Regions from separate parts of the Pseudomonas sp. P110(2024) genome, predicted to be linked through region 3. Evidence: riboswitches for the same ligand, from Rfam matches in the RefSeq annotation. Region 3 holds a riboswitch; each other region holds the start of a gene.
The links. A riboswitch is a leader RNA that binds a small molecule or an ion and turns the genes downstream of it on or off. The one in region 3 is predicted to bind cobalamin.
Positions count from the first base shown of each region.

Region 1: it holds a riboswitch for cobalamin, as region 3 does, so the genes downstream of both, AC25ND_RS24725 (TonB-dependent receptor) here and cobO (cob(I)yrinic acid a,c-diamide adenosyltransferase) in region 3, are expected to answer to the same signal.
Region 2: it holds a riboswitch for cobalamin, as region 3 does, so the genes downstream of both, AC25ND_RS08695 (TonB-dependent receptor plug domain-containing protein) here and cobO (cob(I)yrinic acid a,c-diamide adenosyltransferase) in region 3, are expected to answer to the same signal.
Region 4: it holds a riboswitch for cobalamin, as region 3 does, so the genes downstream of both, AC25ND_RS22770 (CbtB domain-containing protein) here and cobO (cob(I)yrinic acid a,c-diamide adenosyltransferase) in region 3, are expected to answer to the same signal.

Region 1 is NZ_JBLIYT010000019.1:48,821-54,031, forward strand. Features, by position in the region: gene AC25ND_RS24720 (GlxA family transcriptional regulator) at 1-377, opposite strand, end outside; gene AC25ND_RS24725 (TonB-dependent receptor) at 468-2,594, opposite strand; cobalamin riboswitch at 2,702-2,906, opposite strand; gene AC25ND_RS24730 (outer membrane beta-barrel protein) at 3,067-3,813, shown strand; gene AC25ND_RS24735 (GNAT family N-acetyltransferase) at 3,873-4,442, opposite strand; gene AC25ND_RS24740 (carboxymuconolactone decarboxylase family protein) at 4,522-4,866, opposite strand; gene lpxO (lipid A hydroxylase LpxO) at 5,026-5,211, opposite strand, start outside.
Region 2 is NZ_JBLIYT010000004.1:283,136-288,346, forward strand. Features, by position in the region: gene AC25ND_RS08685 (TonB-dependent receptor) at 1-2,121, opposite strand, end outside; gene AC25ND_RS08690 (DUF2946 family protein) at 2,196-2,585, opposite strand; cobalamin riboswitch at 2,722-2,914, shown strand; gene AC25ND_RS08695 (TonB-dependent receptor plug domain-containing protein) at 3,005-4,960, shown strand; gene AC25ND_RS08700 (hypothetical protein) at 4,972-5,211, shown strand, end outside.
Region 3 is NZ_JBLIYT010000015.1:116,574-121,784, forward strand. Features, by position in the region: gene bluB (5,6-dimethylbenzimidazole synthase) at 1-229, opposite strand, end outside; gene AC25ND_RS22365 (cobyrinic acid a,c-diamide synthase CobB) at 226-1,521, opposite strand; gene cobO (cob(I)yrinic acid a,c-diamide adenosyltransferase) at 1,518-2,129, opposite strand; cobalamin riboswitch at 2,243-2,461, opposite strand; gene AC25ND_RS22375 (hypothetical protein) at 2,612-3,190, shown strand; gene AC25ND_RS22380 (C40 family peptidase) at 3,244-3,777, opposite strand; gene AC25ND_RS22385 (C40 family peptidase) at 3,924-4,559, opposite strand; gene hda (DnaA regulatory inactivator Hda) at 4,685-5,211, opposite strand, start outside.
Region 4 is NZ_JBLIYT010000016.1:38,240-43,450, forward strand. Features, by position in the region: gene cobN (cobaltochelatase subunit CobN) at 1-196, opposite strand, end outside; gene cobW (cobalamin biosynthesis protein CobW) at 200-1,267, opposite strand; cobalamin riboswitch at 1,368-1,567, opposite strand; cobalamin riboswitch at 1,629-1,850, shown strand; gene AC25ND_RS22770 (CbtB domain-containing protein) at 1,953-2,138, shown strand; gene AC25ND_RS22775 (CbtA family protein) at 2,149-2,844, shown strand; gene AC25ND_RS22780 (cobalamin biosynthesis protein) at 2,844-3,245, shown strand; gene cobM (precorrin-4 C(11)-methyltransferase) at 3,275-4,027, shown strand; gene AC25ND_RS22790 (DUF1272 domain-containing protein) at 4,092-4,334, shown strand; gene AC25ND_RS22795 (response regulator transcription factor) at 4,508-5,122, shown strand; gene AC25ND_RS22800 (transporter substrate-binding domain-containing protein) at 5,126-5,211, shown strand, end outside.

The sequences.
Region 1 (5,211 bases), on a different contig from region 3:
GAGGCGGTGCGTCGGGCGCGTTGGGCGGCCTGGGCCAGCCAGGCAACCAGCTCGGCATGATCGGGGAGGGTGCGGACGATCTCCGGCGCGCCGGGCACCACCAGGGTGTCGAAGGGTTCGCGCAACCAGGGCGCCAGTGGCTCGGTACCTACCGCCAGGCCCTCGGCGGTCGGCACCAGGCCGCCCTCGAGGCTGGCGGTGACCAGGCGGTAACCTGGCAGGCCGCGGGCGGCGCGGGCCTTGGTCGCGGCCCAGAAGACCGTCTGCGCGCCGGTGAGGTCGAGCAGGCCCATCTGCGGGTAGGCGAGGAACAGCAAGGTGCGCGGCTGATCCAGGGCGTGCACGGGTGGGGTGGGGATCGGCGGGATGTCGGTCATGGCACGCTGCTTGTGATGAAGGCGTAGGCCCTAGTCGAGCAGGTGGCACGGTGCTGATCAAGCACCGTGCGACGAACGCTGGAGTCCGCCTCAGAAGCGGTAGTCGACCGTGGCGAAATACGAGCGCGGCGTGCCCAGCAGCCATTGCTCGCCGCTGTAGCTGGACTGGGCGTACTGGCGGTCGAACAGGTTGTTCAACTGCAGGCCCAGGCGCACGTCGGGCAGCACCTGCCAGCCCAGGTTGGCATCGACCACGGTATAGCCCGGCACGCGCTGGTCGTTGGCCGCGCTGGCGCAGCGCTCATCCACGTAGCGCAGGCCGATGCCGGCATCCACGGTCTGGCCGAAACCTTTGCTCAGCCACAGGTTGGCGGTGCGTCGCGGCACGTCCTGCGGACGGTTGCCGGCGCGGTCGTGGACCGTGCCGTTGTCGCCTTCCTCGAGAAAATCATCGTACTTGGCCCGCACCAAAGCGGCATTGGCCGAGAGCTGCCACTGGTTGCCCAGCGCCAGTTCCAGGCTGGCCTCCAGGCCGTCGGAGGTCTGCTGGCCGGCCTGCTGGCTGTCGTGGGTGAGCGGGTTGTACACCGGCAGCTTCTTCTTGACGATGTGATAGGCCGCCAGCGTCCACTCGCCACGGGTATCCCAGAAACGTTGCTTGAGGCCTACCTCGGCCTGCTTCGCTTCGGTCAGTTCCAGGCGCTTGTCCGGGCGCTGGGTGAGCAGGTCGCCGACGCCGTCCTCGCTGGTCGAAAACTGCCCATACAGCGACAGGTCGTCGGTGACAGCGAACACCAGGCCGGCGCGCCAGTTGCCGCCCTGCAGGCTGCGGTCGCTGCGGCTGTTGTTGGCCAGGTCGTCGCGGTCGATGTGATTCTGGTCGCGGCGAATGCCGGTGACCAGTGCGAGGCGGTCGGTCAGCTGGGTGCGGTTTTCGGCGAACAGGGCGAAGGTGTCGACCTTGGACAGCGTTTGTGCGCGGGTTGGGCTGAGGCTATGGAAGCCGCCCGGAGCCGGATGCCACGGGTCGAGCGGGTCGCTGCCGCCATCGCGGTAGGGCGAGTTGCTGTCGACGTTGAAGCGGATGCGGTTGTACTCGGCGCCGACCACGGTTTTGCTGTCCAGGCCGAACAGGCCATGGTCGAAGGTGAAGCTCTGGCGATCGCCGAGCTGCTCCTGGTTATGGCGAATCTCGAGGAAGCTGCCGCGCTGGATCACGCCGTTGGCGGCGTCCCAGGTGTAGGACTCGGCATTGCGCCACTGGCGGCGGCTCTTGATGTAGTACAGCTGGTTGCTGGCACTGACGCGGTCGCTGAGGGGCCAGTCGGTGGTCAGGCGCGTCCACTCGTCGTGGTAGCGCTGCTCGTCGTTGCTGACGTTGTAGTTCTTGCGCCGCACGCTGCTGCGCAGGTGCCCATCGATCAGCGGGGTGCCGTAGTAGTTGGCCGGTTGCGCATCGCCGCGTTCGTGGGCGAGGGTAAAACTCAGGTCGTCGCTGGCATCGAAGCGCAGGGCGGCGCTCAGGGCCAGGCTGCGCGAGTCGGTGCGGTCGACCCAGCCGTTGCTGGCCTGCTGGTTGAGGGTCACGCGGTAGCTCAGGCGCTCGCTCAGGCTGCCGCCGCTGTCCAGGCCCAGCTGCTGGCGGTCCCAGGAGCCGTAGCCCAGACGCAGATGGTTGCGGATCTCGCCAGCGAACGGCTGCTTCGGCACCACGTTGACCACCGCGCCGGTGGCGCCTTCGCCGTACAGCACCGAGGCGGGGCCGCGGATCACGTCGATCCGCTCGACCATCCACGGATCGACCGGGAAGGTCAGGGTGCCGGCACCGGCGTACAGGCGCGAGCCGTCGAACAGGGTCATCACCGAACTCTGCCCGGTGAAGCCGCGGGCCGACAGGCCGGTGCCGCCGTCGCCCGGCGTGCCGATGAAGGTAAGGCCCGGCGAGCGGGTCACGGCGTCCTGCACGGTGAGGTTGTTGCGCTGCTGGATCTGCGCCTCGGTCAGGCTGCTGGTGCTGGCCGGGGTGTCCAGGGCGCTGAGGTTCAGGCGCGAACCGGTCGGGGACGGGGTGGCCAGGTCGATGGCCTGTGGCTCGCGGGTGTCGGTGATTGCCGTGGAGGGCAGGGTGAAGGGCGTTACTTCATGATCGTCGGCCAGCGCCGGCAGGGACACGGCCAGGCAGGCCGCCAGGGTGTGAAGCTTGTTGATTCGGGACATGTCGTTCCACTGCTGCAGGAAGAAATGGATCCCGGTGGAAAACACGCAACGGTCAAGCGCACGCAGGCGCGCACGCGGATACCGGCCTGCGCCCGCCCACCGCGGGTTGCCAAGTAGCGTCTCAGGCCGGTCTCCGGGCTTGCGAGGGGCATGAAGCCTTCACCTTCCCATGCGTGCGCACAGTGGTCTGTCGAAGGATTCACTCGCTTACCGTTGCGGGGGCAGCGCCGGACTTGTCGTGACAACGACGCACCGGCTTCCCGTTTCACCCTGCGCACGGCGGCGCAGGACACCTGAAACTGGCGCGCATCTGACCATTGAACGGGCAGTGAGTCAATCGTTCGAGTGGGTGGGGAAACTGTGACGGACAGGGCGGTTTAGAGCGGTTTGCCAAATTTTTTCGAACTTTTGCCAAGCCCGTTGTCTCGAACCGGTCGTTCGCCATTCATTCACGTCATGGAGACTTTTGCGAATGTTTACCCGTAACCTGCTGCGCCACGCCTGCCTGCTTGCCCTGCTCGGTGCCCCTCTGGCTGCCACGGCGGCACCGAGTACCGACCCGCTGTTCACCCTCGGCTTGCTGGGGTCCTACGACAAGTTCAAGTTCGAGGGAGGAAGCGAATCGGACAAGGAACACATGGGCCAGGGCGGTGTGTTCGCCACGTTCGGCAACAAGATGACCGCCGAATCCGGGTTCATCTACCAGATCGGTGCCGAGGCCAAGTATGGCAAGAAGAACGACAACAAGCTCAAGGAAGCCCAGGCCGACCTCGACCTGGGCTGGCGCGCCGCACTGGATGCGCGCAACTTCGTCGACCTGACGGTGGGCGGCGGGTACAGCTGGACCCGCTTCGAGCCCGAGATCAACGATCTTGATACACGGCTGACCTACAAGTCGCCGTTCGCCAAGGCAGCGCTGGGCTACAACCACCAGTTCGACGCGTCGACCCTGCGCGTGGAGGTGGGCGCGCGCCACACCATTGATGGCCGCGCGCGGCTCAAAGTCGATGATTTCGGCAGCGACAGCGTCGACATGAAGGACCGCACCAATCCGTATGCGGAGGTCACGCTGCTGATGAACCAGCAGGGCGGCATGCCGGTGCAGGTGGGGGCGTACTACACCCGTACCGAATACAAGCTGGACGAGGATACACCGGTGGCCGACAACACCAAGCTCAAGCGCGACGAGTTTGGGGTGAAGGTGGGGTTGGCGTTCTGATCGGTTGAGCCTGCGCTGATTCCGTCGCGGGGCAGGCCCGCGATGGATTCAGCTGCCTCTTATCGCCCGCGTCGGCGCGACACCCGCGCCTCGATGTTCTTGCGCCCGATCAGCAGCGCCGGTTTTTCCACGACCGGCTCATCGGCCAGCCACTTGTACATCACCAGGCAGTCCACCAGGCCCAATTCGGCATGGCGGTATGCCTTGGGCAGTCGCCCGACGGTCTCGAAACCGAGCTTGTGCCAAAGCGCCACGGCCACCTCGTTGCTCGCTACCACCGAGTTGAATTGCAGGGCCAGGAAGCCCTCCTGGCGCGCCAGCTTCTGCGAGTGCTCGCACATCAGCCTGGCCACGCCCCGGCCGCGTGCCTGTTCGCAGACCATGTAGCCGCAGTTGCCGACATGTCCCCCGGGGCCGGCGGCATTGGCCTTGAGGAAGTAGGAGCCAAGCAGCACGCCGTCTTCATCGGCCACCAGTGTGCGCAGCGGGGTTTCCAGCCACAGCCGGCGCGCCTGGTCGAAATCCAGGGCGGGGTCGAAGGCGTAGGTCTGGCGGGCCTGGACGATGGCCTGGAAGGTCGGCCAGAAGCGCTCGAAGTCTTCCGGGGTCATGGGGCGGATCTGGATCATGGTGGTTCCTGCACGGGCTGAGGCGCCAAGTCTGGGTGTCGCGGCGCCCGCGCGCAAGGGCGCCCACGCCGCAACCTGCTCAGGCGTCGGCCTTGCCCACGGCGTCTAGCGCCCTGGCCGAGTAGACCAGCGCGGCGCCGGCATTCATCGCCACCGCCACGCCCAGGGCCTCGGCAATCTCTTCGCGGGTGGCGCCGTGCTTGACCGCCTGTTGCGAATGCACGGCGATGCAGCCGTCGCAGCGCGTGGTGACCGCCACGGCCAGGGAGATCAGCTCGCGGGTCTTGGCGTCCAGGTGGTTGGTCTTGGCCCCGGCGCCGCTGGCGGTCATGTAGCCGGCCACGGTATCGGGAGAGAGTTGCTTGAGATCGCCGATGCCGGCCATCAACTGCTTACGGTAGGCGTCCCAGTCCATCATGCTCATCGTCTTCACCTTGTCAGGTTGGCAACAGGAGCTATCAGGCTAGTCGATGTTTGGCGGGGGATGAGGCGTAGGTGATCTTGGTAGAAGCGGCCTTGCGGCCCTTTCGCGACACACGGCCGCTCCCACAGGGGCGTGGGGCGGCCGATAGACAGTGGCAGGTCAGATATAGATGAACACCAGCACCAGCGCCGCGACCACCGCCCACTTCTCCAGGTAATAGCGGGTGCGGTTGCGTTTCTTCATCGCCTTGCCGCGCTCGCGGATCTTGTAGATGCGGGTGAACAGGCGGTTGATGCCGCCGGTCTTGTCGCTGGCATCGTTGGGCGCGGCGGCGGCGGCCATGAC
Region 2 (5,211 bases), on a different contig from region 3:
GCGCGGCTCACCCAGGTAGTACTGGGTGTTGGTCTGGTGGATGAAACGCGCATAGACCTCGTCGGTGAGATTGCGCAGCCGCGCGCTGAGCTGCACGTGCTTGTCCAGGTCGTGGGTCATGGACAGCCCATAGACGGTGTACGACGGCACCCAGGCGGTGTTGGCGGTGTTGGCGTACACCGACGACACATAGCGGGCGTCGGCGCCGACCTGCCAGCCCGGCGCCAGGTCGTAGGTCAGCCACAGGTTGGCGACCCGGTCGGGGATGTTCACCGGGTGCTTGCCCTTGCGCGAGTACACCACGCCGCCGATGGTCTCGTTGAACTCGTCGTACTCGGCGTTGACCCAGCTGAAGTTGCCCGCCGCCAGCAGCTTGGGCGTGACCTTGAACGAGGCCGCCAGCTCGAGGCCGGTGGAGGTCTGCTGGCCCGCCTGCTCGGTGGTGTTGGGCACGGTCGAGGAGGGCACCGAGATGTTCTTGCGCACGATGCGGTAGGCCGCCGCGGTGGCCGAACCGCGCCCGTCGAGGAAGTCGAACTTGCTGCCCACTTCCACCTGGCGCCCGGTGCTCAAGTCGAAGTCGCCGACCTGGCTGAGCGAGGCGCCAGTGAGCGAGCCGCCCGGCGGCTCGGCCGAGGTGCTGTACTGGGTGTACAGGCTGACATTGGACGTCAGGTCGTAGACCAGGCCCAGGCGCCCGGTGAAGGCGTCCCAACGCCGGTCCAGCTTGGCCCGGCTCACGTGGTCGACCACGTCGAAGTCGATATGGTCGTAGCGCAGTGCCGATATCAGCGACAGTTGGTCGGTCAGGCGGGTGCGGTTCTCGACAAAGCCCGCCGTGGTGTCGGTGGTAGTGCTGCGGCCTTTGGCGCGCGGCGCGTCCATGCCGGGGATGTCGAGGAAGTGGTCGGGCTGGAAGCCATTCGGGTCGATGATGTCGAAGGCACCTTTGGACAGCGGATAGGCGGTCTGCTGGTTGCGGCTGTAGTCCACGCCGAACGCCCAGTCGCTGGCCAGACCGAACAGCTGGCCTTGATGGGTCAATTCGGTGCGATTGCCGTTGACCTCCTGGTCGTGGCGCTGGCGGTAACCGCCGGAGCGGGCGATGTTGGTGTTGCTGGCGTTGTAGCGGTACACCTCGAGGTTGCGATAATCGCGCTGGCCGTTGTAGTGGTAGAAGGTGTTGCGCAGCTGGTTGCTGTCGTCGATGCGGTAGTCGGTGATCGAGCGCAGCCAGCGGGTGCGCTGCTCGTAGCGGCCGTCCTCGACGTTGTAGTTGTTGAAGCGATTGTGTTTGTCGATGTGCAGGGTGCCGACCGCCGGCTGCAACACCGGCGTGCCCCAGTACGGGCTGTCTTCCTTCTCTTCCAGGTACTCGATGGCCAGGGTGTGCGAGAGCTGCTCGTTGATGTCGCTGAGCAGCGAGAAGGCCAGGTTGCCGGCACCGTTCTCCTGGCGGTCGATGTAGCCATTGGTACTGGTGCGGCTGTAGTCGAGCCGCGCGTAGTGGCGCGGGCCGTCGCCGCTGTTGAGCGCCTTGTTGAAGCCGACCGAGGTTTCCAGGGTGTCGTAGCGGCCGTAGCTGACGCGGCCTTCGAAGCTGTCCTCATCGCGGTTGGCCAGTTTGGTGATCATGTTCAGGCTGCCGCCGACCGCGCCACTGCCGTTGAGGAACGACGAGGGGCCGCCGAGCAGTTCGACGCGGTCGTAGATCCACGCGCCAACCGGGCGCGCCGTGGCGCCGTACTGCAGGTTGATGCCGTTGAACAACTGGCTGATCTGGGCGCCGTTGAAACCACGGTAAGACACGTAGCCGCCCCAGCCGGGCGGTGCCGAGGCGTTGACCCCGGGCAGGGCGTTGGCGGCGTCCTGGAAGTTGCGCGCGCCGATGCGTTCCATGGTCTTGCGGTCGGCAACGCTGACCGAGGCGGGATTTTCGCGGGCGCTGAGGTTCAGCCGCGAGCCGCTTTCGATGGGGCGGTCAAGATCGAGCGTGGTGGCTTCTTTGGGTTGGTCGGCGGTGGCCGTGACGTTGCTGGCGGGCAGGGTCAGGGTGTCATCCTGCGCCCAGGCGCAGGTTGCGCTGCCTACGAGCAGCGCCAAAGTGGTCATGCGGAACATGCAAGGCTTCCTGGCTGAAATCGGTGGGCGCACGCCCGCTGCCGATCAGGCAGTAGTACTTGGGCGTGGCGATGTCAGAACGCGAGAAGCGAAGCGGGGGAGGCGCGCGGATTGACCAGGGGCCAGCGCTGCTTGGGCAGGGGCGGCGCGGGTTGTCTGGGTAAGGGTTTGCTCGACTCCCCGGCGAGCAAGGCCAGCAGGCCGAAGAACACCGCCAGCAGGGTGGCGCTGAACAGGCTGGCGATCACGCAGTCGCCGCCGGCAGGCAGCACCGGGTCGGTGATGTCCTGGTCGCCCTTGAACACGCCGCTGCTGTCGGCCGCGCACCAGGCGGCGTCATCCAGGCCGGCCAGGCGCAAGCCTGCCATCTGTCCATGGCCCATGGCGCACAGCAACGAGCCGAACAAGATGCTGAAATACAGCACCCAGGCGACTTGCGATCGTGTGTGGCGGGCCAGCTTCATCGGCAAAGCTCGAAGGGAATGGGTTAGGCGTGCGGATTCTACAACTTTTGACACATCTGCCTAGAGTGTTCCGGCGATAAAAAGCATTCGAAACGATACGCCTGCCTGGCTTGACGCCTCTGGGCCCCAGGTGTTCAGATGCCGACCGATTTCAGGTGTCCCATGCCGCCGCGCATGGGGTTAAACGGGAAACCGGTACGAGTCCGGTGCTGCCCCCGCAACGGTATGCAAGTGATGCCTTCGACAGACCACTGTGGCCAATGCGCCATGGGAAGGTGAAGGCGTCTAGTCTTGCGAGCCCGGAGACCGGCCTGGAATGTGGTAGGCAAACTCCTGCGGTGGGCGGGCATGGGCCGGTATTGGCGTGTGCGCGATCCGTGCTCCTGCGTGCTTCTGCGAAAGTCACTTTCGAGAAGAGCATGATTGCTGTGATTCACTCCCGACGTTTATCCCCCAAGGCCCGGACCCTGCTTCTGGGATGCCTGGCCAGTCCCCTGGCACTGGCCGAAAACACGCCCCTGGTCCTCGACCAGCAGATCGTCGTCGCGCCTTCGGTGGAGTCGACCAACGTCGCCGCCATGGCCCAGTACGGCAGCAAGGTCGAGATCGTCAGCCGTGAGCAGATCGAGCGCGCCGGCCCCGGCGCCGACATCACCCGGGTGATGCAGATGTTCATCCCCGGCTTCTACGTCGCGCCGAAGAACGGCCCGTTCGACTACGGCACCTATTCGCTGCTCGGCGGGCGTAACGACGACACCCTGATCCTGCTCGACGGCGTGCGCTTGAACAACCGCCTGTACGGCGGCCTGTACCTGGACACCCTGCCGGCCAACGCGGTGGAGCGCATCGAGGTGCTCAAGGGCGGCCAGAGCCTGTTATTCGGTACCCAGGCGGTGGCCGGGGTGATCAATATCGTCACCCGCAGCCCGCAGAGCCGCGAGGCTTCGGGTGAGGTCAACCTGGGCCTGGACAGCTTCGCCGGCAGCAGCAAGGACGCCCGCGTCGAGCGGATCTTCAGTAACGGCTTCGGCGACCTGGGCCTGCTGGCCTATGTCAGCCACAACGTCTCTGATGGCTACCAGCCGTTTCGCAACCGCGACTACAGCGGCAACGTCAGCGACAAGAAACGCGGTTACGAGGTGACCACCTTCGGCGGCAAGGCGGTCCAGGCCTTCGGCGACGATGCGCGGCTGGAACTGTTCTACCAGTACACCGACGCCAACCTTGATTTCGCCCGGCCAGTGAACAACTACAAGACCACCAACGACCGCGTGCAGCAGATCGCCACGGCGACCTTCGAGCAGCGCCTCAACGAGCGCCTGAGCTACTTCATCAAGGGCCACGTCAACGATTGGGACACCCGCTACACCCGCATCAACAACCGTGACGATGGCAGCCGTAACGTGGTCAACCACGACGACTACTGGGGTTTCACCGACTGGGGCGTGCAGGCCGAGGGCAAGGCCGAACTCGACGGCGGCCATGTGCTGGTGTTCGGTTCCGACAACCAGTGGTTCAAGGGCCAGGACGATGTGCTGGTGATCGACGACAACAAGGCCCAGGCCAATGCGCTGTATGCCCAGCTGCGGCCCAGGATCGAGGCCTTGCCGGACTGGCACCCGAGCCTTGGCGTGCGCCACGAGGCCATGAGCGGCGGCGACAGCGCCACCGTCGGCATGCTTACCTCGCTGTACGACCTGAACGACAACTGGCAACTGCGTGGCCAGTACGGCAGCGCCTACAAGCTGCCCAACGCCGAGCAGCTGTTCGTCAACGAGCCCGGCGACGAGATCGGCAACCGCGACCTCAAGCCCGAGAAGAGCCGCAACGCCGAGCTTGGCCTGGACTACCACGGCCTGCTTCTGGCGCGCGAATTCAGCGCCAGTGTCACCGTGTTCCGGCGCAAGATCACCGACCTGATCACCCTGGACGGCAGCCAGTGGGTGAACGGCCAGGGCCAGGTGCAGATGCGGGGTTTCGAGGCCGATGCACGTATCCAGCTCGACGACCAATGGAGCCTGCAGGCCGACATGACCCGTAACCTCACCGAGTCGCGCACCGGGGCGACGATCAACGACGTGCCGAGTTTTTTCGCCCGCTCGCGGCTCGGCTACGAATCGGCGGACCGCATGTGGGGTGCCGGAGGGGCCATTCGCTACATTCGCGATGTGGTCAGCTCCAAGGGCGTCGAGTACGGCCATTACTCGGTGGTCGACGTCGATGCCTACCGCTACCTGGACGGTGCCCGCCAGCACCGGTTGAGCCTGCTGGTGGAGAACCTGTTCGACCGCGACTATGTCACCAGCCGGGCGAGCAACGTCGACAATCTCGGACGGCCGTTCACCAGCGAACTGCGGTACACCTACACCTTCTGAGGGGCGTGAGCATGGACTACCAGCGCGTGTTGTTCGTCGGCCCTGGCCTGGGCGTTGGCTCTGCGGCCGAAGCCTTTGGCGCCGAGGTCCGCGACCTGCGTGGCCGCGAGGCGGGCCGGGATATCGTAGATACCCTGGAGGGCTTCGATGGGCTGTGGGTGGTTATCCGCGAGGCCCTTGACCAGGGTGTTGAGCGCTTGCTGGTAGTGGACCTGGAACCCACCTCGGACAGCGCCTACCTTGACTGGCTG
Region 3 (5,211 bases):
CCTGCTCCACCAGCGCCTGGATCCGCTCGCGCAAGGCACGCTGGCTGATACGGATGAACCGCCACGGCTGCATCAGGCCCACGCTGGGCGCCTGGTGGGCGGCGGCGAGCAGGCGTCCGAGCAACTCGGGGGCCACCTCGCCCCCGGCAAAATGGCGCATGTCGCGGCGTTCGCCAATGGCCCGGTAGATGGCCTGGCGTTCGGCTTCGCTGTAGGCGTGTCGGCTCATGGTCGCAGCAGCGCCGCCGCCGCGTCGGGGTTGGAGGGGAAGTAGAAGTGCACGTAGGAGGCGGTCAGACGCCCCAGACGATAGACCGCCTCGTTGCCCCGACCGCCGTTGGGGCTCTGGCCGCGGGCGATCGGCGCAAGCTCCGTGCTGGTCAGCGAGTGGTGGTAGGTGTGGCCTCGCAGGGTGCCTTCGGGTAGTTCGACCGCCTGCAGGGCCAGGGCCGCCAGGCGCTTCTGCATGGTCGCCTCGCCCGGCAGCAGGCCCAGCAGCGTGGCGCGCTCGCCCGCCACGTCGGTCAGCGCGTCGAGCAGGTAGAGCATGCCGCCGCACTCGGCCAGCAACGGCTTGCCGGCGGCATGATGGGCGCGGATCGCTTCCAGCATCGGCGCGTTGGCGGCCAGCGCCTGGTGATGCAGTTCGGGGTAGCCGCCGGGCAGGTAGAGACTGTCCACCACGGGTAGCTCGCGGTCATGCACCGGCGAGAAGAATTCCAGGTGCGCACCGAGGCCACGCAGCAAGTCAAGATTGGCGCCATAGGTGAAGGCGAAGGCCTCATCGCGGGCCACACCGATGCGCGCTCCGGCCAGCGACGCAGTCACATTCACAGGCTCAGGCTCGGCAAAACGGACCGGTGGCGGCAGCGCGGCATCGCAACTGGCGCCCAGGGCTTCGGCGGCGGCATCCAGGCGTGCATCCAGGTCGTTCAACTCGCTGGCCTGGACCAGGCCAAGGTGACGGCTGGGCAGTTCGATGCCGCGCTCGCGGGACAACCCGCCGTACCAGCGCAGGCCTTCGGTCAGGCTGCCTTCGAGCAGTTGCGCATGACGCAGGCTGCCGACCCGGTTGGCCAGCACCCCGGCGAACGGCAGGTCGGGCTGGTAGCGCGCCAGGCCTAGAGCCAAGGCACCAAAGGTCTGGGCCATGGCCGTGCCGTCGATCACCGCCAACACCGGCACGCCGAAGTGGCGCGCCAGGTCGGCGCTCGACGGCGTGCCGTCGAACAGGCCCATCACGCCCTCGATCAGGATCAGGTCGGCCTCGCCCGCCGCTTCCCACAACAGGCGGCGACTCTCCTCGGCGCCGATCATCCACAGGTCGAGCTGGTAGACCGGCGCACCGCTGGCGCGCTCGAGGATCATCGGGTCGAGAAAGTCAGGCCCGCACTTGAACACCCGCACCGTGCGCCCGAGGTTGCGGTGCAGGCGGGCCAGGGCGGCAGTGACCGTGGTCTTGCCCTGGCCCGAGGCCGGGGCCGCGATCAGCACGGCGGGACACTGGCGCGACTCACTCACAGTTCGACGCCCTTCTGCGCGCGGATACCGGCCTGGAAGGCGTGCTTGAGCATGCCCATCTCGGTGACGGTGTCGGCCAGTTCGATCATCTCCGGCTTGGCAGCGCGCCCCGTGACGATCACATGCTGCATCGGCGGACGCGCCTGGATATCCGATAGCACCTGGTCGAGGTCCAGGTAGCCGTGCTTGAGGGCGATGTTCAGCTCATCGAGCACGACGAACTGGATAGAGGGGTCCTGCAGCAACTGCCGCGACACCGCCCAGGCGGCCTCGGCAGCGGCGATGTCGCGCTGGCGGTCCTGGGTTTCCCAGGTAAAGCCCTCGCCCATCACGTGATAACGCACCTGCTCGGGAAATCGGCGGAAAAACAGCTCCTCGCCGGTGCTGTTGCGGCCTTTGATGAACTGCACCACGCCGCACTGCATGCCATGGCCAAGGGCGCGGGCAAGCATGCCGAAGGCCGAGCTGCTCTTGCCCTTGCCGTTGCCGGTCAGCACCAGCAGCAGGCCGCATTCATTGGGGGAATTGGCGATGCGCTCGTCGATGATCGCCTTCTTGCGCTGCATGCGCGCCAGGTGACGTTCGTCGCGTTCGATGGATTCGCTCATCAGGGGTCTCCGCAGGCTGTCGCAGCGGCGGCGACAGGTAAAAGGCAGGCAGACGAGGAGCGCGCAGGAGGCATGGCAAGGGCCACATCGCACCGCGCATCACCCTCCGTGATGCCGTTTGGCAGTGACAGGCCGGTCTCCGGGCTCATGAGCGGGCGCAGGCCCTGGCTACGCGCCTTCCCGGACATGGACATCCAGTGGCCTTGCGTAGCCGTCGACTCATCTACCGTTGCGGGGGCAGCGCCGGACTCGCGCCTACTGGCGCCCACCGGCTTCCCAGTTTCACCCTGCCGAACCGTAGCTCGCGGGGCACCTGAAGCACGCCGCGAAGGTTAGAGGGTTGCACCGGGAGCGTCAATCGAGCGAGGGCCGATCTGGCCTGGATCAATGGCCGATTCACCAGCTTGTGCCACACTCAGAGCAGTGATATCACATAGCTATCACCCGGCCGACCCGGATCACAATGACAAGGAGAGCGCAGCATGCAAGGCCTGATGATCAACAACCCGCGCCTGGAGTTCCTGCGCCCGGCCCTCGAGCGCTGGGTCGACTGCATCGACCGCTTCAACCAGTTGCAGGGCGACAACGAGGCGCCCTACTGGCACGGCACAGCCAGCAACGTCGGCCTGCTCGCCGCTGCCGCCTGGCAGGGTGAGTTGGTGGCGCTGGAACGGCACATGAGCAAGAAACAGCGCGACGAGGGCGAGCGCGACGGGCGCTGCGACCTGTCGATCAGCAGCGCCGAGGAGTCGCTGTACCTGCACGCTGGCCAGCGCTGGCCGCGCATCGCTCGCCTCGACCTGACAGCGGCCCTGCAGGAAACCGCCGCCCTGGCCAAGCCGATCGCGTATGGCAGCCAACTCAAGGCCGGGGCACTGTTCGTCACACCGTGGAAGGCCGGCCAGCATGCCAGCCCCGAGGAACTGCAGGACCTGGTGGACGATCTGCAGAAGCACACGGCCTGTGCGCTTGCCTGGTACTTCCCGTATGCCTACCGCAAGCTGCACAACGAACTGGGGCAGTACTATCCCGGAGTGGCGCTTCTGCTCAAACAGGCTTGATGCCAGCCAGGCAATACTGGACCAAGTTCATACCCTGCCCGCGCCGGTAGGTATCAGGGATTCTGCGCCAGATGCCCCGGCGGCAGCACCCGTTTGGCCTGGAGGTAGGCCTTGGCCCAGTAGCTGTTGGACAGGTAGTCCAGGCGCACGGTGCCGCCCGTCGACGGTGCATGCACGAAGCGCCCTTCACCGACGTAGATGCCGGCATGGCTGACCTGCGACCCGCCGCTGGTGGCAAAGAACACCAGATCACCCGACTGCAGCGAATTGATATCCACATTTGGCGCGCGCATGACGATCATCTCGCGAGTCGAGCGTGGCAGACTGATACCCGCCGCATCACGGTAGACATAGCCGATCAGGCCGCTGCAATCGAACCCGGCATCCGGTGTATTGCCACCCCAGCGATACGGTGTGCCCACCAGGCCGATGGCGCGAAACAATACATCGTCGGCCGCAGGCGACGAAGGCGCCTGATTGAACACCATCGGCTGTTTGGGCGTGGGCGCCGGCGCAGGTGCACGGCTGGAGCAGGCCGCAAGCAGGGCCACCAGGGAAAAGAATGCGAAGCGCGCCAACATCGCCATGATGCGAACGTCCTGTCGAAAATCCGACGGCCACGGCCGAAGGTAAAAAGAGTTGAGAATTTAGATTAGACGCTTTCTGTAAATGCGCACGGCGGCGAGCTTTTCAGCTACGCCGCCGTGCGAGGTTACAGCATTTTGATATCAAATCAATTGCGCGAGATCGTGGTCGGCGCCATGGCGAGCGCGCGTTTGGCCTCGATGAAGGTCTTGCTCCAATAGCGATCGCCCAGGCTGTCGATACGCACACCACCGCTGCGGCGGCTGCTGGAGTGGATGAACTGGTTGTCACCCAGGTAGATGCCGGCATGGCTCACGCGGCCACGGCCGTTGGTGCTGAAGAACAGCAGGTCGCCGGGCTTGAGCTTGTTACGGGCGACCTTGGGCGCGTCGACGTTGATCATCTCGCGGGTCGAGCGCGGCAGGTTCATGCCCGCCTCTTCGCGGAACAGGTAGCCGATGAAACCGCTGCAGTCGAAGCCGGACTTCTCGGAGGTGCCGCCAAAGCGGTAGCGGGTGCCGATCAGGGCCATGCCGCGTTCGAGAATGCTGTCGGCCAGCACAGGCAGCTGGTATGGCTTGCCGTTGCTGGAGAAGGCGTCAAGGTCGTCTTCGCTGGCCAGCTCTTCCTCGGTGAATACGGAAGAGGCGGAAGCCTTGGCCTTGACCGATTGCTCGGCGGCCACGCGGTGGTCCTGCGAGGGTGCGACCGGGCCGGTGGAGGCACAGCCGTAAAGAAGGGTGACAAGTGCAAGTGGCACGAGGGGTGCGAAGCGCTTCAGCATGGGCACGACCGTGTCTGTAGTCCTTTAGAAGGGGGAAACTATGCCTTCTATCGGACCCATTTGCAAATTTTATCGAAAAAGATGTGACTTTTCCGTTTTGATGCTCTGGCACCGTGTTCTCAGGGCTACCAGCCGAGGGTTTCCTTGAGGAACGGGATGGTCAGCTTGCGCTGGGCCTGCAGGGAGGCCTGGTCGAGGCGTTCGAGGAGGTCGAACAACGCGCTCATGCTGCGCGTACCGCGGGTGAGGATGAAGTGGCCGACCTCGTCGGTCAGGTGCAGGCCACGGCGCGAGGCACGCAGTTGCAGGGCGCGCAGCTTGTCCTCATCGGACATCCCACGCATCTGGAAGATCAGCGCCAGGGTCAGCCGCGACTTGAGGTCGGCCAGTTTGATCGGCAGTTCCCGTGGCGAACTGGACGCCGCCAGCAGCAGGCGCCGGCCGCTGTCGCGCAGGCGGTTGAACAGGTGAAACATCGCCTCTTCCCAGTCCGCCTTGCCGGCAATCACATGCAGGTCGTCGATGCACACCAGCTCGTACTGTTCGAGGTAGTCGAGCAGTTCGACGCCGCGATCAAGCAGTTGCGCCAGGGGCAGGTAGACAGCGGGTTGGCCCAACTGCTGGAAACGCTGGGTGGCGGCCTGCAACAGGT
Region 4 (5,211 bases), on a different contig from region 3:
CATGGTTCTGCACCTGCATCGGGTTGGCCAGGCGCACGCTGGGAAAGTGCGCCGGCAGCTGCTCGGCGGTTTCGGCGAGCAGCGCCAGGTGTGAATCACCGCTGCAGAGGATCACCAGGTCGGCGGGGGTCTGGCCGAGGTCGGCGATGCTGTCGTCCGGCACGAAGCCGCCGGGTTGGGTCCGCAGCAGGTGCATGGATCAGGCGCCCAGGGCCTGGCGCAGGCGCGCTTCCAGCTGTGCGGCGTCCAGCGCCTGGCCGATCAGCACCAGGCGGGTGATCCGTGGTTCATCGCTACGCCAGGCGCGGTCGAAATGCTTGTCGAAGCGGGTGCCCACCCCCTGGATCAGCAGACGCATCGGCTTGCCGGGAATCGCGGCGAAGCCCTTGGCGCGCAGGATGCCGAACTCGGTGACCAGCTGGGTCAGGGCGTCGAGCAGCAGGCTCTCGTCGGACTCGGGCAGATCGATGGAGATCGAGTCGAAGGCGTCGTGGTCATGGTCGTCATGGTCATCGCCGTCGTGATGCGAGTCGTGATGGGTACGGCGACCATCGATATGCACCTCGGACTCGGCGCCCACGCCCAGCAGCACTTCCAGCGGCAGGCGGCCGCTGCTGGCCTCGATCACCTTGACCGCCGGCGGCAGTTCCTCGGCCACCTCGGCACGGACCTTGGCCAGGCCCTCGGCGTCGATCAGGTCGGCCTTGTTCAGCACCACCAGGTCGGCACTGGCCAGCTGGTCGGCGAACAGCTCGTGCAGCGGCGACTCGTGGTCGAGGTTGGGGTCGAGCTTGCGCTGGGCATCGACCTGCTCCGGGTAGGCGGCAAAGGTGCCGGCGGCCACGGCCGGGCTGTCGACCACGGTGATCACCGCGTCGACGGTGCAGGCGTTGCGGATTTCCGGCCATTGGAAGGCCTGTACCAGCGGTTTGGGCAAGGCCAGGCCGCTGGTCTCGATAAGGATGTGGTCGAGGTCGCCGCGACGGGCCACCAGCTCGCGCATCACCGGGAAGAACTCTTCCTGCACGGTGCAGCACAGACAACCGTTGGCCAGCTCATAGACGCGGCCGTTGGCCTCTTCCTCGGTGCAGCCGATGCTGCACTGCTTGAGGATCTCGCCGTCGATGCCCAGCTCGCCGAATTCGTTGACGATCACCGCGATGCGGCGGCCCTGGGCGTTGTCGAGCATATGGCGCAGCAAGGTGGTCTTGCCCGAGCCGAGGAAGCCGGTAACGATGGTGACGGGAAGCTTGGCCAGTGTTTTCATGTCGCGATGCCCTTGGCAGCAATGGCGCGGGCATGCAGGACGACAGCCACGGCCCTGCCGGCCTGGCGCGTTCGCCACCGGATCACCCCGCCCGGTTGAAAGTCGAAAACGTCACGAGGCAGGTCTCCTGGCTCGCACCGCTGCGGCTCGCTGGCCGGTGGGCCGGCGCCTTCCCGCGCGCCTGCGCAGTGGCTGTGCCGAACCCTTCAGTGCTTACAGTTGCGGGGGCAGCCGCGGCTTGTACCGCGTTCCCGTCTTAGCTCGGGCCAACGCCCGAGAACCTCGCAGCGGCAAGGCTACGCAGTGCCTGCCTGGCGGTCAACCGCCATGGCGATTGACGCGGGCCCGGCCCCGTGATTTGCTAGCGCATTGCGTTCAGGTGCCCCCGACGGGGGTGAAACGGGAAACCGGTGCGTCGCGCCTCCATTGCTAAGGAGCCGACAAGGCCGGTGCTGCCCCCGCAACGGTAAGCGAGAGAAGCGTCCGAACCACTGTGCCAACAGTAAGGCATGGGAAGGTGACGCCCCACGGAGTCCTGCTCCACCTCGCCAGCCCGGAGACCGGCCTGACACGTGCTCACAGTACACCCCGCGGTGGGCGGGCGTCGTCGTATCACCTGGGCCAATCGTGCCCGGGGTCGTCGCGCATGTCCGTTGCCACAACAAAAGCAGCAGAGGAACGCGTCATGCCCATCACCAGCGCCAAACACAGTATCGCCACCCCCGTCAGCCTCAGCCAGCGACTGATCGTCGCGGTCGGCGCCAGCCTGCTGGGCCTGTGCCTGGTGTACTTCGCCGGTTTCTCGCACATCGAGGCAGTGCACAACGCTGCCCACGATACCCGCCACAGCGCCGCCTTCCCTTGCCACTGAGTAAACCCGCATGATTACGCGCATCGCCCGTACCGCGGGCTTCAGCGGCCTGCTCGCGGCCCTGCTGCTGACCCTGCTGCAAAGCTTCTGGGTCACCCCACTGATTCTCCAGGCGGAAACCTACGAGTCCGCCGCCCCGGTCGACGAACACCATGAGCACGGCGACGCCACCGCGCCCCACGAGCATGAGCACAGCGCCGAAGCCTGGTCGCCGGAAGACGGCTGGCAGCGCGTGCTGTCCACCACCGGTGGCAACCTGGTGGTCGCCGTCGGTTTCGCCCTGATCCTGGTCGCTCTCTACGGCCTGCGTGAACCGAACCGCGTGGCCACCGGCGCGCTGTGGGGCCTGGCCGGCTTTGCCGTGTTCTGCCTGGCGCCGACCCTTGGCCTGCCACCGGAACTGCCCGGCACCGCCGCCGCCGACCTCGGTCAGCGCCAGACCTGGTGGATCGGCACCGCAGCGGCCACCGCCGCCGGCCTGGCGTTGTTGGTGTTCGCCCGGCACTGGCTGCTCAAGGCGCTGGGTGCCGCTCTGCTGGTGATCCCGCACCTGATCGGCGCGCCACAGCCGGCCGTGCATGAAAGCCTTGCGCCGCAAGCCCTCGAGACCCAGTTCAAGATCGCTTCCTGGCTGACCAACGCCGCGTTCTGGCTGGCCCTGGGCCTGCTCAGCGCCTGGCTGTACCGTCGCTCCAGCCAGGCCTGATGCGCGATCTGCCTGCTCAGCCGGCGTTGTACGCCGGCTTTGGCTGTCGCCGCGGCTGCCCGGTCGAGACCCTGGCGGTATTGCTGCGCCAGACCCTCACCCGCAACGCCCTGCCCCTCTCGGCCCTGCGCGGCATTGCCAGCATCGAGCCCAAGGCCCGCGAGCCCGGCCTGCTGGCACTGGCCGAGCGCCTAGGGCTGCCGTACATCTGTTTCGATGCCGCGCATCTACTGGTTTTCGAAGCGCAGCTCAGCCAGCGTTCGCCCACGGCGTACGCGCAGACAGGCTGCTGGGGCGTCGCCGAAAGCGCCGCACTGGCCCTGGCCGGCGATAACGGCCGCCTGCACGTGCCGAGGCAGGTCCTCGGCAGCGCTACCCTGGCCCTGGCCATCGGCGGATAATCCGCCACTCTTCTATACAAGGAACCCCCATGACGGTCTATTTCATCGGCGCCGGCCCCGGCGATCCCGAGCTGATCACGGTCAAGGGCCAGCGCCTGATCCGCCAGTGCCCAGTGATCGTCTATGCCGGCTCCCTGGTCCCCGCCGCCGTGCTGGAAGGTCACCAGGCGCACACGGTAATCAACAGCGCCGAACTGCACCTGGAGCAGATCGTCGAGGCGATGCGCCAGGCTCACGCCAACGGCGAGGACGTGGCGCGCGTGCACAGCGGCGACCCCAGCCTTTATGGCGCCATCGGCGAACAGATCCGCCACTTGCGCGAACTGGATATCGACTACCAGATCGTCCCCGGCGTCACCGCCACCGCCGCCAGTGCCGCGCTGCTCGGCTGCGAGCTGACCTTGCCCGATGTGGCGCAGACCGTGATCCTCACCCGCTTTGGCGACCGTTCGCCAATGCCGGCCGGTGAGCAACTGGCCGACCTGGCCCGCCACGGCAGTACCCTGGCCATCCATCTGGGGGTGCGCCACCTGGCCCGCATCGTCCAGGAGCTGCTGCCACACTATGGCGTCGACTGCCCGATAGCGGTGGTCCATCGCGCCACCTGGCCGGACCAGGACTGGGTCAAGGGCACGCTGGCCGATATCTGCGAGCGCGTTGCCGCCAAGGATTTTCGGCGTACCGCGCTGATCCTGGTCGGTCATGTGCTGGGAGACGCGCCATTCGCCGACTCGGCCCTGTACCGCGCTGGTCACGCCCACCTTTACCGTCCAGGCACGTGAAGCGATTGCCGACCGGGGCGCGGCGTAGCACACTGGGTTTTCCAACTGGAAGGAAACCAAGACCATGCTCGAATTGCGCCCCAACTGCGAATGCTGCGACGCCGACCTGCCGGCCGAAAGCCCAGATGCGCTGATCTGCTCGTTCGAGTGCACCTTCTGCCGAGCCTGCAACGACCGGCACTTCCACCACCGCTGCCCGAACTGCGGCGGCCAGCTGGTTGCCCGCCCCTCCCGCGCCGGCAAGGTGCTGGACAACAATCCCGCCTCGACACAGCGTGTGCACAAGCCGCACGCGCCCTGCGCCTGAACCTCGTTTGTAGGACTTTTCTACAGGTTTGTGCAGGTTTTTCAACACACCTATACTCGCCTATTACCAAGGCTCCTGAATATCCGTAAGGTGCGCGCTGCCCAGCAAGTCCGCTGCTCAGCGCCTTTGATCATAGGCTGGAAGCGGGCTGCACTTTGACAGGAGCTACCTGAATGACATCCGTGCTGTTGGTCGATGACCACCACATTGTTCGACTCGCCGTACGCATGCTGCTCGAACGCGAACGCTTCACCGTCGTGGGGGAAACCGGTAAAGGCAAGGAGGCTGCTCGCCTGGCCGAGCAGACCAAGGCGGACGTGGTCATCCTCGACATCGGCCTGCCGGACCTCGACGGCATGGAGGTGATCAAGCGGCTCAAGCTGATCGACCCACCGCCCCGGATCATGGCCCTCACCGGCCAGCCCGCCGACCTCTACGTGCGGCGCTGCATGGACGCTGGCATCTCGGCCTTCGTCAACAAGGACGAAGACCTCGATGCCCTGGTCTTCGCCCTCAAGGCACTGGTCAAGGGTTACTCGACCTTCCCGCAGATGGCGGTCAACAGCAACACCCTGGAAAGCGAGACCGAGCGCCTGGCACTGCTGTCCAACCGGGAAATGGAAGTGCTGCGCCGGCTCAGCGCCGGCCAGAGCAACAAGCTGATCGGCGAGCAGATGAACCTCAGCGCCAAGACCATCAGCACCTACCGCGGCCGGATCATGGAGAAGCTCAAGGTCGAGTCGCTGGTCGAAATGGTGGACCTCGCCAAACGCAACAACGTGGCCTGAACCATGACTAAGGGGGCATCACTGTGCCTGCTGCTGGTCGCGTTGCTGTCGCCATCCGCACTGAGCGAGGTGCACAGCGAGCCCCGCCA